2 regions of the Pseudolysinimonas kribbensis genome follow, and region 1 is predicted to be linked to the other one. Evidence: predicted binding sites of a transcription regulator. Region 1 holds the regulator's gene; the other holds the start of a gene.

Region 1 (8,266 bases):
GAACGGCCTCAAGGACGACTTCCTCGACGGCCTGCTCGACACCATGAAGACGGACAAGGGCTACGCGGCCGTCCCGTACAACCTCGACGTGCGCGTCGCCTGGTACAACAAGGCGCTCATGCAGCAGGCCGGCGCCGACGTGCCGACCACGTGGGATGAGTACAAGGCCGTCTGCGCCAAGCTGAAGAAGATCGGCGTGTACGGTTTCGGCCTCGGGTCGGGTGCGGGCTCCTTCACCGGCAGCCACATCATGACCGCCTTCATGATCAACAACGGCGGCGGCCTGTTCAACAAGAAGCAGGAGCCCGACGCGGTCACCGACGAGAACATCGAGGCGATCGAGTTCATCCTCGAGCTCGTGAAGAACGGCTACTCCGACCCGGCCGCGGCGACCTACACGTCCGACAACGTGCAGGCGCAGTGGAAGGCCAAGCGGTTCGGCTACGGCTGGGACGGCGCGGGCCTGCCGGCCGGCGCCGTGGGCGATGTCGCGAGCGACCTCGTCGTCGCGGACCCGCTGACCAGCCCGTCCGGCAAGAAGGGCGGTCTGTACTTCCCGAACAACATCATGATGTACACCAACACCCCCAGCCAGGAGGGGTCGGAGGCGTTCGTCACGTACTACTACAAGAACATGAAGGAGCTGTGGACCGAGAACACCGGTATCGGTCTGCCGCCCCTCAAGTCGATCGCGGACACCGACGAGTTCAAGTCGAACGCGAACAACGTGAAGATCCTCAACGACTGGAACCCCATCTTCAAGACGTGGGCGGCTCCGGGCGGCAACGGCCTCTTCGCCAACATCGCCAACACGGTGGACGGCACGCAGCCGATGCTCAACTTCACGCAGGCCATCCTGGGCGGCAAGACCGACGCCAAGTCGGCTCTGACCACGCTCCAGAGCGGCATCGAAGGGCTGATGAAGTAGTCCGACCTGCGACAGGTTCGCGATCGGGCTCCGCGGCCCCGGGGGTATCCTCGGGGCCGCGGGCTTCACCGACGAGGAGTAATGCAATGACGCACGTGACCCAGCCCATCGCCGCCGAGAGGCGGCCCCATGTCGACTGAGACGATCACGCGGGGCATCGGGCGGGCCCGCCGCGGTGTCGGCAACGGCGGAGCGGGCCGGCCCGTCCAGTTCAAGCCGAGCAACTCGAACCGGATGCCGGGGCACCGTTCGCGCTCGACGACGTTGCTGCTGTTCGCCCTCCCCTCGCTCATCCTGCTCGTCCTCCTCAACGTCTACCCCGTCGGCTACGCCGGCGTGCAGTCCGCCCGCAACGGCGACCTGCTCTCCGCCGGCGACTTCGTCGGCGGGCAGAACTACCTCACGGTGCTGCAGCAGCCGGTGTTCTGGCACGCCGCCCTGTTCACGCTGATCTTCACCCTCGTCGGGGTGTTCGGATCGTGGGCCATCGGCCTGGCCCTCGCGCTGCTGCTGCGCACCAGGATCCCCGCCAACGGACTGTTCCGGGTGCTGCTGCTCCTGCCGTGGGTCGTTCCGATCGTGGTCTCCGCGACCGCCTGGAACTGGCTCGTGGCGACGCCGCAGTCGCCGCTTCCGGTCATCGCGAACTTCTTCGGCCTCGGCAACCCGCTGTTCCTCGCCGATCCGACGCTCGCGCAGATCCTGGTCTGCGTCTACAAGGTCTGGATCAGCTTCCCGTTCATGATGATGATGATGACGTCGGCGCTCGCCTCGGTCGACACCAACGTCTACGAGGCGTCGAAGGTCGACGGCGCCGGCCCGTGGCAGACCTTCCGTCTGATCACGCTGCCGATGATCTCGCGCACGACGTACATCTCGTGGATCCTCATGACGATCTTCTGCGTCAACGACTTCCCGACGATCTTCCTGCTGACCGGAGGCGGCCCCGTGCAGTCGACGCAGACGCTCGTCGTCATGGCGTACGTCACGGTCTTCCAGAACTACCAGACCGGTCCGGGTGTCGCGATCGCGTTCCTCATGACCCTGGTCCTCGTGATCATCTCGGTGGTCCTGTACCGCCAGATCCGGAAGGTGAACATCGAATGACTACCCCTGACGTCTCCCTGACCGGCAGGCTCGAGGTCGGAGTCAACACGCGCGCGCGCAAGCCGATGGTCCCGGGGGCCCGCGGCAAGTGGGGCCGGTTCATCGGCATCATCGTCATCACGGGCATCGTGCTGATCCCGATCGTCGCGGTCGTGGTGCTCTCGCTGACCCCGTCGCTCGGGTCTTCGGCGACCGGCTTCACGACCGAGAACTACGCGAAGGCGTTCACCGAGACGGGCGTGCTCACCTGGCTGACCAACAGCCTCACGGTGACCCTCGCGACCGTCGTCGTGGCCGTCGTGGTGGCGGCGCCGGCCGGCTACGTGCTCTCCCGCGGCCGCAACCGCTTCGTGTCGGGGTACTCGCTCGTGCTGTTCATCGTGCAGTCCCTGCCGGTGGTCACCGCGGTGATCCCGCTGTTCATCCTGTTCGCCCAGTTCGGGCTCGTCGACAACCTGTTCGGCGTCACGATCGTCTACGTCGGCAGCACCCTCTCGGTGGCGACCTGGATGATGGCCGCCTACTTCGACTCGATCCCGATCACGCTCGAGGAGGCCGCCTGGATGGACGGCACGAGCGTGCTGGGCAGCTTCACGCGGATCGTCCTGCGCAACTCGCTACCCGGCATCCTGTCGACGGCGATCTTCTGCTTCCTGCTCGCCTGGAACGACTACCTCATCGCATCGGTGTTCCTGAAGTCGGACACCGTGAAGACCCTGCCGGTCGGGCTCCAGAGCTTCTTCCAGCAGAACCAGGCCAACTGGGGCCTCGTCATGACCGTGGCGGTCGTGATGATGATCCCGCCCGTGCTGATCTTCGCGCTGCTCAACCGCTACTTCAGCGTCGGCGGCATCGGCGGCTCGCTCGCCGGAAGGTGAGCGAGCGCACCCTGCGCGCGGCCGTCGACCGGGTCATCCCGGCCGACGGCTGGCGCGCCGGCTGGGCAGGCGGAGTCGGCGCCTACCTGGAGTCGGCCGGCCCGGAGCTCGACTGGGCGCGTCCGTTGCTCTCGGCCCTCGCCGCGCGCCTGGGCCCCGGGTTCGCCGAACTCGATGAGGCCGATCAGGATGCCGCCCTCGCGGCCGCCGCGCAGCATCCGGAGGGCGCGATCGAGTTCCGGGCGCTCCAGCGGGTCTGCTGGGAGGGCTTCTACGCATCGTCGGGCGGCCGGGACCCGGAGGGCCTGCGCATGGTGGGCTTCCACGATGTGCCGGCGGGCGTCACGCCGATCGACGCCCCGGCTCCGCGCACCGTCGACTCCCGCCGCGTCCGGCGCCGCTACGACGCGATCGTCATCGGCTCGGGCCCCGGCGGCGGTGCCGTCGCGCGCTCCCTGACCGCCGCGGGCAAGCACGTGCTGCTCCTGGAGCGCGCGGCGTGGAAGCCGAACTCGGAGCTGCGCGGCGACCACCTCCACGACAAGCGCAACGCGGTGTACCGGCCGTCGGCGGGTCCCGGGGCCGGGCATCCCCGCATCCACGTCGATGACGACGGTGGCGAGACGGTCATCGACGGTGACGGCGATGCGGCCCGCTACGGCCTCAACGCGATGCTGCCCGGCGGCGGCACCCGGATCTGGCAGGGCATGGCCTGGAGATTCCTGCCCGAGGACTTCCGCATGGCCAGCGAGTACGGCAATCCGGCGGGCGCGAGTCTCGCCGACTGGCCGGTCGGCTACGACGAGCTGGAGCCGTACTACTCCCAGGCGGAGCAGGAGCTCGGCGTCGCCGGCTCCGAGGGCGCGCTGACCGCCCGGACGCGTCGCAGCACCCGCTACCCGATGCCCGCGATGGGCACCGAGCGGTCGCGCGAGGTGCTCGGCGCGGGCGCCGCGGCGCTCGGCTGGGGATGGGGACCGATCCCGCTCGCGATCAACAGCGTGCCCCGCAACGGGCGGGCCGCCTGCGTGCGGTGCCCGCAGTGCGTCGGGCACGCCTGCCCGGTGGATGCCAAGAACGGCGCCCACAACACCTTCATCCCCCTCGCGCTGGCGACCGGTCGGTGCGAGCTGCTGCTCGACGCGGAGGCGGTGCGCGTCGAGGACGGCGAGTCGACCGCGACGGTGCGCGTGATGGCCGACGCGTCGACGCCGACGCCGCGGGAGCTCGTCGTCGAGGCCGACGTCGTGATCGTGTCGGCGGGCGCCGTCGAGACCCCCCGGCTGCTGATGGCGAGCGGGCTCGGCAACGACCACCTCGGCCGCTACCTGCACGACCACCGCTTCACGACCGTGCTCGGTGTGATCGACCCGCCCGCCAAGACCTGGATCGGGCCGGGCCACTCCGTCGCGACGCTCGAGCACGTGCACGCGGACACCATCCCGTGGGGCGGCGGGGTGCTGGTCGATCTCATGACGCTGCTGCCGCTCACGATGGCGTCCGACCCGCCCACCGACGGGGTGCCGGGCTGGGGCCTGGAGCACAAGCGGTGGATGCGCGAGGGGCGCCGCAACGTGTTCGGTGTGTTCGGGATGGGCCAGGAGGTACCGCTCGCGACCTCGCGCGTCACGCTCGCCGAATCGGCGCGGGACCGCTGGGGCGCACCCGGAGCTCGTCTGCGCAAGGACACCCATCCCGCATCGCTCGAGATCGAGGCCGGAATGGCGCGCGAGTCGATCACCTGGCTGGAGGCGTCGGGCGCGACCGAGGTCGCGCGACGCATGCAGCGCAGGACGGCGACGGCATCCGCGGCGGGAGAGCACTCCTCCGGCACCGCTCGGATGGGCGAGGATCCGGCGCACGCGGCGACGGGAGCCGACGGCCGCCTGCACGGCGCGCGACGGGTCTACGTCGCCGACGCCTCGCTGCACCCGACGAACGGTTCGGTGAACCCGACGCTCACGATCGTCGCGAACTGCCTGCGCGTCGCCGACCGGATCCTCGCCGACTGGCCCTGACGGAGCGGGTCGAGTAACCGGCGACAAGGCGTCAGAACGGGCGCCAGACCACCACCTCGTTCTGCTTCGGCACGCGCTCACCGGCGCGCAGCCGGAGCACGTCTCCGGACTCCCGCGCCGCGAAGACCCGCCGGCCGGGCCGGTTCAGCAGCTCGTCGGCGAGCGCCGTCTCGAGCTCGCGCACCCGCGATTGCAGTGCCGCGACCTGGTTCTCGAGGTCGAGGATGCGCCGGATGCCCTCCAGGTTCAGCCCCTCCGCGCTCAGCCGCGCGATCTCCCGCAGCTGCACCACGTCGCGCATGCTGTAGCGGCGCGACTGGCCCGCCGTGCGCCGCGGCGACACGAGACCCAGCCGGTCGTACTGCCGCAGCGTCTGCGGATGCATGTTGCTGAGCTCGGCCGCGATCGCGATCGCGAAGAGCGGGGAGTTCTCGTCGACATCGGCCATGGGTCGCTCCCGCCTAGCTCGCCCGGGCCTTCGCGAGCAGGTCGTCGCGCGGGTTCTCGGTCGGGAGCGTCTCGACGAACTCCTCGAGCTTGCGCTGCGCCTCGGCCGAGAGGTGGCTCGGCACGGCGATCTCGACCGTCGCGAGCAGGTCGCCCTGCCCCTTCGCGGTCGTGACGCCCTTGCCCTTCACGCGCAGCACGCGGCCGCTCGGGGTGCCGGGCGCGATCCGCAGCTTGACCGGCTCCCCGTCGAACGTCGGCACCTCGATCGTCGCGCCGAGCGCCGCCTCGGCGAAGGTCACGGGCACGTCGAGGCGCAGGTTGAGCCCGTCGCGCTCGAAGACCGGATGCTTGCGCACCTTGACCGTGAGGATCAGGTCGCCCGGCTGGCCGCCATCCGGGCTCGGCAGTCCCTTCCCCTTGAGCTTGATCTTCTGCCCGTCGGCGACGCCGGCAGGGATCTTCACCGTCGTCTCGCGCCCGGACTGCATGGTGAGCTTGACGGTCTCGCCGCGGATCGCGGTCACGAAGTCCAGGGTCGTATCGGCGGTCGCGTCGGCCCCCCGGCTCGGGCCGCCGTAGCCGCGGAAGCCGCCCGTCGACTGGCCGAACCGGCCGCCGCCGAACATCCCGCCCAGGATGTCGTCGAAGTCGGCCTGCTGGTAGGCGGTGCGGCGGCCGCCGCCCTGCCCGAACATCCCGCCGAAGACATCCTCGAAGCCGCCCGCGCCGGCGCCGCCCGCGGTGAACCGGGCGCCCGACCCCATGGCCCGCACCTGGTCGTACTCGGCCCGCTGCTCCTTGTCGGAGAGCACCGAGTACGCCTCGCTGATCTCCTTGAAGCGCGACTCGGCGGCCGCATCCCCCTGATTGGAATCGGGGTGGTACTGCCGCGCGAGCTTGCGGTACACCTTCTTCAGCTCCGCGTCCGACACGTCCTTCTTGACGCCGAGAACGGCGTAGAAGTCCTTGTCGAACCAGTCCTGACTGGCCACGTGCTTCCTTACTCGGGAACGCTGACGGCGACCTTGGCCGGGCGGATCAGCCGGTCGCCGAGGGCGTAGCCGACCTCGATGACGTCGGCGATCGTCTGGCTGGTCGCGTCGGGGCTCGGCAGCTGCACGAGTGCCTCGTGGAACTTCGGGTCGAAGGGCTCGCCCTTCTCACCGACCCGGGTCAGGCCGTACCTCTCGAAGCCGCCGCGGAGCTTCGACGCGATGAGCGCGAGGGGGCTGCCCTCGGTCAGGTCGCCGTGCGCGTCGGCGCGGTCGAGGTCGTCGATCACCGGCAGCAGTGTGCGGATCACCTCGGCGATGACCGCGTCGCGATTCGCCTGACGGTCGCGTTCGACGCGGGTGCGGAAGTTCTTCAGCTCCGCCTCCGCGCGGGCCGCGCGCTCGCGGTACTCGCCCACGAGGTCGCGCTCGGCCTCGGCGAGCAGCGCCAGGTCGTCGTCGCTCAGCTCGACATCCGCGTCCTCGGCCTGGACCAGGTCCTCCGCCGACTCCACGTCGGCGGGGGACCCGTCCTCGGCCTGCGGCTCACGGACGTCGCCCGTCTCGGGGTCCACCCTCCGCTTGTCGCGGAAGCGGGGCTCCTTCTCGTGCTCGTCCTTGTCGGCCATCTACTTCTTCGGCTCCTCGTCGTCGACGATCTCGGCGTCGACCACGTCCTCGTCGTTCGACGACGCCTCCGGCTCGGCGGTCTCGCCGGCCCCGGCCTCCGCGGCCTGGCCGCTCTGGTAGATCGCCTCGCCCAGCTTGGTCTGCGACGTGTTGAGCTTGTCGAACGCGGTCTTCACGGCCGCGTCGTCCTCGCCCTGCAGCGCCGTCTTGAGCGCGTCGACGTCGGCCTGCACCTCGGTCTTCACGTCATCCGGCAGCTTGTCGTCGTTGTCCTTGATGAGCTTGTCGATCGAGTACGCGAGCTGCTCGGCGTTGTTGCGCACCTCGGCGCTCTCGCGCCGTGCCTTGTCCTCCGCCGCGTGCTCCTCGGCCTCGCGCACCATGCGCTCGATGTCCTCCTTGGGGAGGGACGAGCCGCCGGTGATCTTGATGGACTGCTCCTTGCCGGTGCCCTTGTCCTTCGCGGAGACCTCCACGATGCCGTTGGCGTCGATGTCGAAGGTCACCTCGACCTGGGGCACGCCGCGCGGCGCCGGCGCGATGCCGGTGAGCTCGAACGTGCCGAGCGCCTTGTTGTCGCGCGTGAAGTCGCGCTCGCCCTGGAAGACCTGGATGGCGACCGACGGCTGGTTGTCATCGGCGGTCGTGAAGGTCTCGCTGCGCTTGGTCGGGATGGCCGTGTTGCGCTCGATGAGCTTGGTCATGATCCCGCCCTTGGTCTCGATGCCGAGGCTCAGCGGGGTCACGTCGATCAGGAGGACGTCCTTGCGCTCGCCCTTCAGCACGCCGGCCTGGAGGGCGGCGCCGACGGCGACCACCTCATCCGGGTTGACGCCCTTGTTGGGCTCCTTGCCGTCGGTCTCCTTCTTGACCAGCTCGCTGACCGCGGGCATGCGGGTGGAGCCGCCGACGAGCACGACGTGCGCGATGTCGGCCACCTTGATGCCGGCCTCCTTGATGACGTCCTGGAACGGCTTCTTGGTGCGGTCCAGGAGGTCGGAGGTCATCTGCTCGAACTGGGCGCGGGTCAGGGTCTCGTCGAGGTTGGCCGGGCCGTTCTCGGTGAGCGACAGGTAGGGCAGCTGGATGCTCGCCGACATGCTCGACGAGAGCTCCTTCTTCGCCTGCTCCGCGGCCTCCTTGAGGCGCTGCAGGGCGATCTTGTCCTTCGAGACGTCGACGCCCGTGGTCTCCTTGAACTTCTTGATGAGCCACTCGACGACCCGCTGGTCCCAGTCGTCGCCGCCGAGGCGGTTGTCGCCC
Region 2 (8,266 bases), on a different contig from region 1:
GAGAGCGCCGTCGGCGCGGGCTCCGCGTCCGCATCCGTGAGCGGCACGCCGCGTGCCGTGCCGGGTGCGCCGACCATCGGCTCCGTCTCGGCGGGGGCCGGGTCGATCACGGTGGCGTTCACGACGGGCTTCACCGGCGGCGATGAGATCACCGGCTACGAGTACCGGCTGAACGGCGCCGGAAGCTGGCTGCCGGCCGACGGCGCCACGAGCCCCATCGTCATCACGGGTCTCGACAACGGCACGAGCTACTCCGTCGAGCTGCGCGCCGTCAACGGCTCCGGCACCGGCGCCGCCTCGGCGCCCGCGACGATCATCACCCCGGACCTCCCGGGCGCCCCGGCCGTGGCGTCGGTGCTCCCCGGTGACGGCACGGCGACCGTGGTCTTCACCCCCGGCAGCACGGGTGGCACGCCCGTCGACCACCTGGAGGTGCAGACCTCGGCCGGCGGCGACTGGACCCGTGTCGGCGCGACGAGCCCGGTCATCCTGACCGGCCTCGACAACGGAACCACCTACGCGGTCAGCCTCCGCGCGGTCAACGCGGTGGGCGCGGGAGCCGGATCGGCTCCGGTCGCCGTCACCCCGGCGACCGTCCCGGGTGCGCCCTCGATCATCGGCGACACCGTCGCCGGTGGCGACGAGACGCTGTCCGCGGCGTTCACGGCTCCCGGTTCCGACGGGGGCGCCGCGATCACGCGCTACCAGTACTCGACCGACGGCGGCGCCACCTGGCGCACCCGCACCGACGGCGCCACCACGGCGAGCCCGGTCGTCATCACCGCGTACTCGAGCGACGGCACGACGCCACTCGTCAACGGCACCACCTATTACGTCGAGCTGCGCGCCGTGAACTCCGTGGGTGCGGGCACGGCATCCGCCGTGGCGCAGGGCATCGCGACCACGATCCCGAGCGCCCCGACGATCACGAGCGTCGTCGCCGCGCCGGCGTCGCTGGATGTCACGTTCGCGCCCGGCGCCAACGGCGGCTCCGCGATCACCGGCTACCGCTACTCGGTCGACGGGCAGCACTGGGCGAGCACCGGCACGCTCGGCACGACGTTCACGATCACCGGCCTGAGCAACGGCACCGCGTATCCCGTTCAGGTGCAGGCGGTCAACGACGTCGGCCAGGGCACCGAGTCGGCCGCGATGACCGGCACGCCGGTCGCCCTGCCGGGCCGCGCCTCGATCGTCTCGGTCGTGCGCAGCAACCAGACGCTCACGGCCGCGGTGGCCCTGACCGACGACGGCGGCTCGCCCGTCACGTCGTGGCAGTACTCGACCGATGGCGGCATCAGCTGGGGAACGGCCTCCGGCACGACGAGCCCGCTCGTGCTGACCACGCTCTCCGGCGATCCGTCGACCCGTCTCGCCAACGGCACCGGGTACTCGCTGCTGGTGCGCGCGGTGACGGCCATCGGCACCGGCCCGTCATCCGCGGCCACGACGGTCGCCCCGGCGGCCGCGCCGCCGGCCCCGTCGATCGCGCTCACGCCCGGCAACGGCCAGGTCGTCGCCGACTTCTCACTCGGCGGCGACGGCGGATCGCCGATCGAGGCGCTGGAGTACAGCCTCGACGGCACCACCTGGATGCCGACCGGCACGCTCGCGAGCCCGTTCACGATCACGGGACTCACCAACGGCACCGCGTATGCGATCCGGCTGCGCGCCGACAACGCGATCGGGGCCGGCGCCGCGTCGACCCCGGCGTCCACGACCCCGCGCACGGTCCCCGGGGCGCCGACCGCGGTCGTCACCGGCTCGAACACGGCGTCGGCCGACGTCCGCTGGGCGGCTCCCGCCGACAACGGCGGCGCCGCCATCACCGGGTACACCGCCTCGGCCTACGCCAGCGGCACCTCGGGCACGCCGATCGCCGGCTGCAGCACCACGGCCACCTCGTGCTCGATCAGCGGGCTGACCAACAAGACCGCGTACTACGTCGCGGTCACCGCGACCAACGCCGCCGGCGCGGGCGCGCCCTCGGCCCCGCGGACGATCGTGACGCCGCTCGCCCGCCCCTCGGCTCCGACGATCACCGGCCTGACGGCCGGCGACGGATCGCTCTCCGCGGCGTTCACCGCGGGCGCGATCGGCGACGGAACTCTCATCGGCTACCAGTACTCGGTGGATGGCGGCTCCACCTGGGCGGCGGCGGGCACGACGAGCCCGATCGCGATCACCGGCCTCACCGACGGCACCGCGTACCGCGTCGCCGTGCGAGCGGTGAGCACCGCGGGCACCGGTGCGGCATCCGCCGCGGTCGCCGGCACCCCGTACGGCTACCCGTCGGCGCCCGATCCCACGGGGATCGTGGTGAACGGCGGCAACGGCAAGGTCATCGTGAGCTGGCAGGCGCCGAGCCTCAACGGCGGCGTGCTCGGCGACTACACCGCGACCGCGTTCTCGGCGCAGTCGAGCGGCTCGACCGCAGGCACCTGCACGACGACCGCGCTCAGCTGCACGATCACGGGCCTGGGCAACGGGACCACGTATTGGATCTCGTTGCAGACCCGCAACTCGGTCAGCATGTACAGCCAGCGCTCCGACCCGCGCGTGCCGGCGACGCCCTCGATGACACCAGGCGCGCCGACCGGCGTCTCCGCGGTGGCGGCGGATGGTGCGGCGACGATCGCGTGGACCGCTCCGACGAGCACCGGCGCGAGCGCGATCAGCGGCTACACGGTGCTGTGCTCGAGCGGCGGCGCGTACACCGCGTGCGGCGCGGTCACCGGCACGGCCACCACCCTGCGGGTCACGGGGCTGACCAACGGGACCGCCTACACCTTCCAGGTCACGGCGACCAACGGCAACGGAAGCGGTACGGCCAGCGCCGCGTCGACCGCGGTGACGCCGCTGGCCCCGGGCGCCACGCCCGTCTTCGGCACGCCCTCGCGGACCGCCGACGGCATCGACGTCGCGATCACGAACTACGACCCCGCCGTGACCTACACCGTCTCGGCGAGCGCCGGCACGGTCACCCGCTCCGGCCCGACGATCACGGTCACCGGCCTTGCGGCATCCGCCTCCTCGACCGTGACGCTGGTCGCCGCGCGCACCGGGTACACGACCGTGTCGGCGAGCGTCGCGGGCTCCGCGCTCGCGAACGGCGTCGCTCCGGCCTTCTCGGGCCTCACGGCCGCGCCGGACGGATTCGCGTTCACGATCGCGAACTACGACGCCGCGTCGTCGTACGCGTTCAGCGCGACCCACGGCGCGACGGTGTCGCGCGACGGCGCGGTGGTCACGGTGTCCGGCCTCGCGCTGGGCGGCGGGTCGCGCGTCACGGTGGTCGTCTCGCGGACCGGTTCCACCGATGCGACCGCAGCGGAGGACGGCGTGGCGATGACCGTCGGCACGGCGCCCGTGCTCACGGGGCTGGTCTCCACCGGCACCGGGTTCCGCTTCGAGATCTCCGACTACGACGCCGCGCTCGACTACGCCGTCAGCGCGACGAACGGCGCGGCGGTCACCCGCACCGGCTCCACCGTGACGGTCACCGGACTCACCGATGGCGCCGCATCCGACGTCACCGTGACCGCGACCGACCCCGGCGTGAGCATCGCGTCGGCCCTCGAGCACGGTGCCGCCCTGCTCGCCGGCTCCGCGCCCTCCGTCTCCGACCCGACCTCGACCGTGGACGGCTTCGTCTTCGACGTCGACCTGCCCGACTCGTCGGCGGTCTACTCCGTCACGAGCTCCGCCGGCACGGCCGTGCTCGACGGCGGCGTCGTGACGGTCACGGGCCTCACCCCGGGCGAGACGGCGGACGTCACCGTCACCTCGGTCGAGCCGGGTCACGTCACGACGAGCACGACCGTGCGCGCCGCGGCGCTGCTCAGCGGCATCCCGCCGCTGTTCGCCGCCCCGTCCCGGACGGCCGACGGATTCACCGTGGCCGTCGACGGTCTCGACCCCGACGGCGTCTACACCGTCGCGAGCACCACGGGGTCCGCCTCCGTCGACGCGGGCGTGATCACGGTCACCGGACTCGCACCGGATGCCGCAGCCACGGTCACCGTGACCGTGCGGCACGCCGGCTACACCGACGGCGTCTCCACCGTGACGGGCACCGCGCTCGCCGCGGGCGTCGCGCCCGCCTTCGCCGACGTCACGGCGACGGCCGACGGCTTCACGTTCACGATCGCGAACTACGACGCCGCGCTCGTCTACGAGACGCGACTGTCGCCGACGGGGGTCGTCGTGATCGACGGCACGGGCCACGGCGTCGTCTCGGGCGTCGGCGCGGGCGTGACCGTGACCCTGGACATCACGGCGACCGATCCCGGCGCGTCGATCGCCACGGCATCCACCGGTGCGACCGTGCTGCTGCCGACGACGGCGCCGGGACTCTCGGCCGCTACGCCGCTGGCGGGCGGATACCGCTTCGTGATCGAGGACTACGACCCCGGCCTCACCTACTCCTTCGTGCAGGCCGACGGCGGAACGGTGGTCCGCTCCGGCGACACCGTCACGGTCAGCGGCCTCGGCGCGGCGGTCACGTCGGTGACGACCGTGTCGGCGACCTCCGCAGGGCACACCGTCGCGGCCTCGACGGCGAGCGGCACCTCGTTCCCGAACGGCACGGCGCCCGGCATCGGGGCCGTCACCCGCACTCTCGACGGCTTCACCTTCACGTTCACGGCCGATCCGGCCGCGAGCTACACGGCGACCGCCGACGCGGGGACCGCCACGCTCAGCGGATCGACGGTGACCGTCACGGGCCTCGGCGCGGGTATCGGCACCACGGTGCACCTGACGGCGACGGTGCCGGGCTCACTCGACGCGACCTCGGACGTCGCCGGCACCGCGATCGCCCTCGGCGTCGCCCCGGTGCTCGGCGCCGCGATCTCGGCGCACGGTGGATTCGTCGTCGTGATCACGGACTACTCGGCGCTGGGCGGCTACCGGGTCGCCACGACCGCCGGTTCGGTCACGCGCTCCGGGGACCGCGTGACGGTCTCCGGTCTGGCGGCCGGCGCGAGCGCGACCGTCACGGTCACGGCCGTGCGGGGCGGTTACCGCGACGCCTCGGCCGCCCGGACCGGCAGCGCCATCGCGCCCGTCGTCCCCGCCGCCCCGACGACGACGGCAGCCGTGCCGACGCCGGCCGAACCCCGTGTGAGCTCCGCCGACGAGCCCACCGAGAGCAGCCAGGTCGGGGGAGCGGGCATCCCCGCGAGCCTGCGCGGCGTGAACCACTCGACCCCGGGCACCGGCACGGTCCAGTCCGGCGGCGACCCGGTCCCCTCGCGGATCTCCACGCACGCCGGCCGCACGGTGCTGACGACGGGCAACGGCCTGCGCATGACGGTCTCGGGTTGGCAGGACGGCCACCGGACACCGACGGGGCCGGATGGCGTGATCGAGATCGTGCGCGGCGGCAGCACGCAGATCGACGTGTCCGGACTGGCACCCGACTCCGAGGTCGTGACGTGGGGCATGTCGCACCTGCAGCAGCTCGTCGCGACGCGAACCGATCACGACGGGTCGCTCGCCCAGCTCGTGCGCCTGCCGTACAGCATGGCGCCCGGTGCGCACACGCTGATCGTGTCGGGAGTCGACGCCGAGGGTCACGACGTGACCATGCAGGTCGGCATCCGGGTGCTGCCGGTCGCGCACGACGCGCCGCCCGCTCCCGCCGCGGGAGGCAGCTGGTGGTGGCTCCTGCTCGTCGGGCTGATCGCCCTGCTGGCGCTCATCACGTGGTTCGTGATCGCGCGCCGTCGCCGCCACGACCGCGAAGCGCGAGTCGCGACCGGCACCCGCTGAGGTGACGCGAATGCCCCGTGCAGCCGTGCTGCAACGGGGCATTCGCGCGATCTCGCTGCCGGGTCAGGCGGCGGGGGTCTCCTCCACCGCGGGGGCCGGCGCGCCGTCGGCGAGCTGCGCGGTCGAGGTCTGGACCTCGATCTTGCGCGGCTTGGCCTTCTCGGCGATGGGGATGACGACGCTCAGCACGCCGTTCTCGTAGGACGCCGAGATGTTCGACGTCTCCACGCCCTGGCCGAGCGTGAACTGCCGCAGGAACGAGCCGCCGCTGCGCTCGCGGGCGAGCCACTTCACGCCCTCCTGGCTGCGGGGGGTGCGCTCGGCGCGGATCGTGAGCAGCTGACCGTCCACGTCGATGTCGACGCTGCCCGGGTCGACGCCCGGCAGGTCGGCGTTCAGCACGTAGTGGTCGCCGTCGCGGTAGAGGTCCATCGGCATCAGCCGCGGGCCGTGGCGCTGGTCGAGCAGCTGGCCGGCGACGCGGTCGATCGCCTGGAACGGGTCGAAGTACATGGCCATCGAATCCTCCTGAGACTCAACGATATGAGTCGGTATGACTCAACTTTGAAACAAGTTAGCACTCGGCACGGGGGAGTGCCAAGATCGCGCCGTGCGCCTACGGCGAACAGCGCAGAATGCCCGATCAGGGCCCGATCAGGGCCCGATCAGCGCCCGATCAGGACGCGGTCAGTGCCGGATCGGCGACGCGGCCCCCGCGGTCGCCTCGGCCGCCGCGATGAGCAGGCCCACGATCTCCGCGGCGGGGAGGTCGGTGGCGAGGGCGGCATCCACCATCTCCTGCTCGGCCATCGCGACCCAGGCTCTCAGCGCGATCCGCAGCCGCCGGCTGTCGGGTTCGCCGAGCTCGAGGAAGACCGAGACGGCGCGCTCGGCCTGGGCGTTGCGCGCCTCCTCGACGAGCTCGCGCACCTCGGGGGAGCCGCTCGCCGCGCCGCGCACGAGCGAGTAGAAGGTCGCGGGGTGCTCCCGCACGAACCCGACCACCCGATCCAACGTGTCGCGCAGACGATCCAGCGGCGCCAGCTCCGGCCGCGGCTCGGTGGCGCGCAGCATGCTGTCGCGCGCGGTGAGCACGATCGCGTGGTGCATGCCCTGCTTGGAGCCGAAGTAGTGGAAGAGCAGGGCCCGCGAGACGCCGGCCTGCTCCGAGAGGAGCTCCATCGTGACGTCCTCGAGCGGGGAGTGCGCGAGGGCGGCGACCCCGAGCGCGACGAGCTGCGCCCGCCGCTCGTCGGGGGTCAGCCGGGTGCGTCGTTCCTCCACCATGACCTCTCCACTGTCCCACCTATTGACAGGGTGTCAATAGCCGGTACGCTCGGAACCGGACGTCACAACCGAACAACTGGCTGGGCTGAGATCGAAGAGGATCGATGAAGCTCAAGAAGGTCACGGGCTCGTACGCCGGCCGCATCCTGCTCGCCGCGGTGCCCGTCGCGATCGTGTCCACCCTCGTCATCGGCGGCGTCGCGCAGGGCGCGGTGCCGGTGTCGATGACCATCTCCGGCAGCCAGTTCAAGATCGCCGCGTCGCAGCTCGACGGCACGAGCTTCTCGCAGTACGCGGGCGTCGCGACCGACACCGCGGGCAAGCAGCACGCCGTCGCGATCGCCAACATCGGCCAGGCCAAGCTCACGAACCTGTGCCAGTCGGTCGTGGCCGACACCCCGCTCGGCAAGGTCGGCGCGATCATCACGGCCGGCGGCGGCGGAACGCCCGCCGAGGCGACCGACCTGCAGATCGGCATGACCGACCTCAAGGGCAACACGAGCTTCGACGACGTGCGCATCGGGGTCGACGCCTCGACCGTGCAGACCAAGGCCAAGGGCGCCGTCGGCGACTTCGCCCAGGACTCGAGCGCTCTGCATATCACCGACCTCCAGCAGATCTCGTGGTCGACCACGGCCGCCGTGTTCACGCTGAACGGGATGCACATGCAGGTGACCACCGACGGCAAGGAGTGCTTCTAGGCATCGGCCGATCGGGAGGACGATGACATGACCGCGATCCGCATGACCCGCGCCGGAGGCGACACCGTGACCGGATTCCGCGTCTGGCGACGGGAGCGCCCGCTCGTCGGCGGCATCCTGCTCGCCCTCGCCGGCGTCGAGATGTTCTTCTCCGGCCAGCTCGACCTCGGCAACATCCACATCTCGATGGGCTTCGAGGGGTTCCAGGCGACGGTGATCCCGGCGCTCCTGGTACTGCTCGGTGTTCTGGCGATCGTGACGCCCGCGCAGCATCTCTTCTACGGCATCTTCGCGCTCGTGCTCGCTGTCTACTCGCTCGTCGGGGTCAACCTCGGCGGATTCCTGCTCGGGATGCTGCTGGGAGCCGTCGGCGGCGTCATCGTCGTCGCGTGGCGGGCCCGGGTCTCGTCCGCGGCGGACTCCGCCGAGGGCGTGGCGGCGGCGGAGAACGTCGCGACGCAGCCCCCCGCTGCGCCCGATCCCGAACCCGCGCATCGCGCCGG

What was found. Region 1 encodes HspR, which represses chaperone genes until heat shock. Its sites were predicted from a motif close to AAGTTGAGTCNNNNNGACTCAACTT; they were not measured.
Region 2: a site for HspR is predicted at 6,316-6,340, ahead of ABD285_RS00525 (Hsp20/alpha crystallin family protein). Genes of this name have one in related genera too.

The regions. Positions count from the first base shown of each region.
Region 1 is NZ_BAAAQO010000002.1:727,450-735,715, reverse strand. Features, by position in the region: gene ABD285_RS04290 (ABC transporter substrate-binding protein) at 1-928, shown strand, start outside; gene ABD285_RS04285 (carbohydrate ABC transporter permease) at 1,058-2,035, shown strand; gene ABD285_RS04280 (carbohydrate ABC transporter permease) at 2,032-2,913, shown strand; gene ABD285_RS04275 (GMC oxidoreductase) at 2,910-4,931, shown strand; gene ABD285_RS04270 (heat shock protein transcriptional repressor HspR) at 4,963-5,379, opposite strand; gene ABD285_RS04265 (DnaJ C-terminal domain-containing protein) at 5,393-6,373, opposite strand; gene ABD285_RS04260 (nucleotide exchange factor GrpE) at 6,382-7,002, opposite strand; gene dnaK (molecular chaperone DnaK) at 7,003-8,266, opposite strand, start outside.
Region 2 is NZ_BAAAQO010000001.1:100,597-108,862, reverse strand. Features, by position in the region: gene ABD285_RS00530 (fibronectin type III domain-containing protein) at 1-5,775, shown strand, start outside; gene ABD285_RS00525 (Hsp20/alpha crystallin family protein) at 5,839-6,294, opposite strand; gene ABD285_RS00520 (TetR/AcrR family transcriptional regulator) at 6,463-7,062, opposite strand; gene ABD285_RS00515 (DUF6230 family protein) at 7,167-7,763, shown strand; gene ABD285_RS00510 (DUF6114 domain-containing protein) at 7,791-8,266, shown strand, end outside.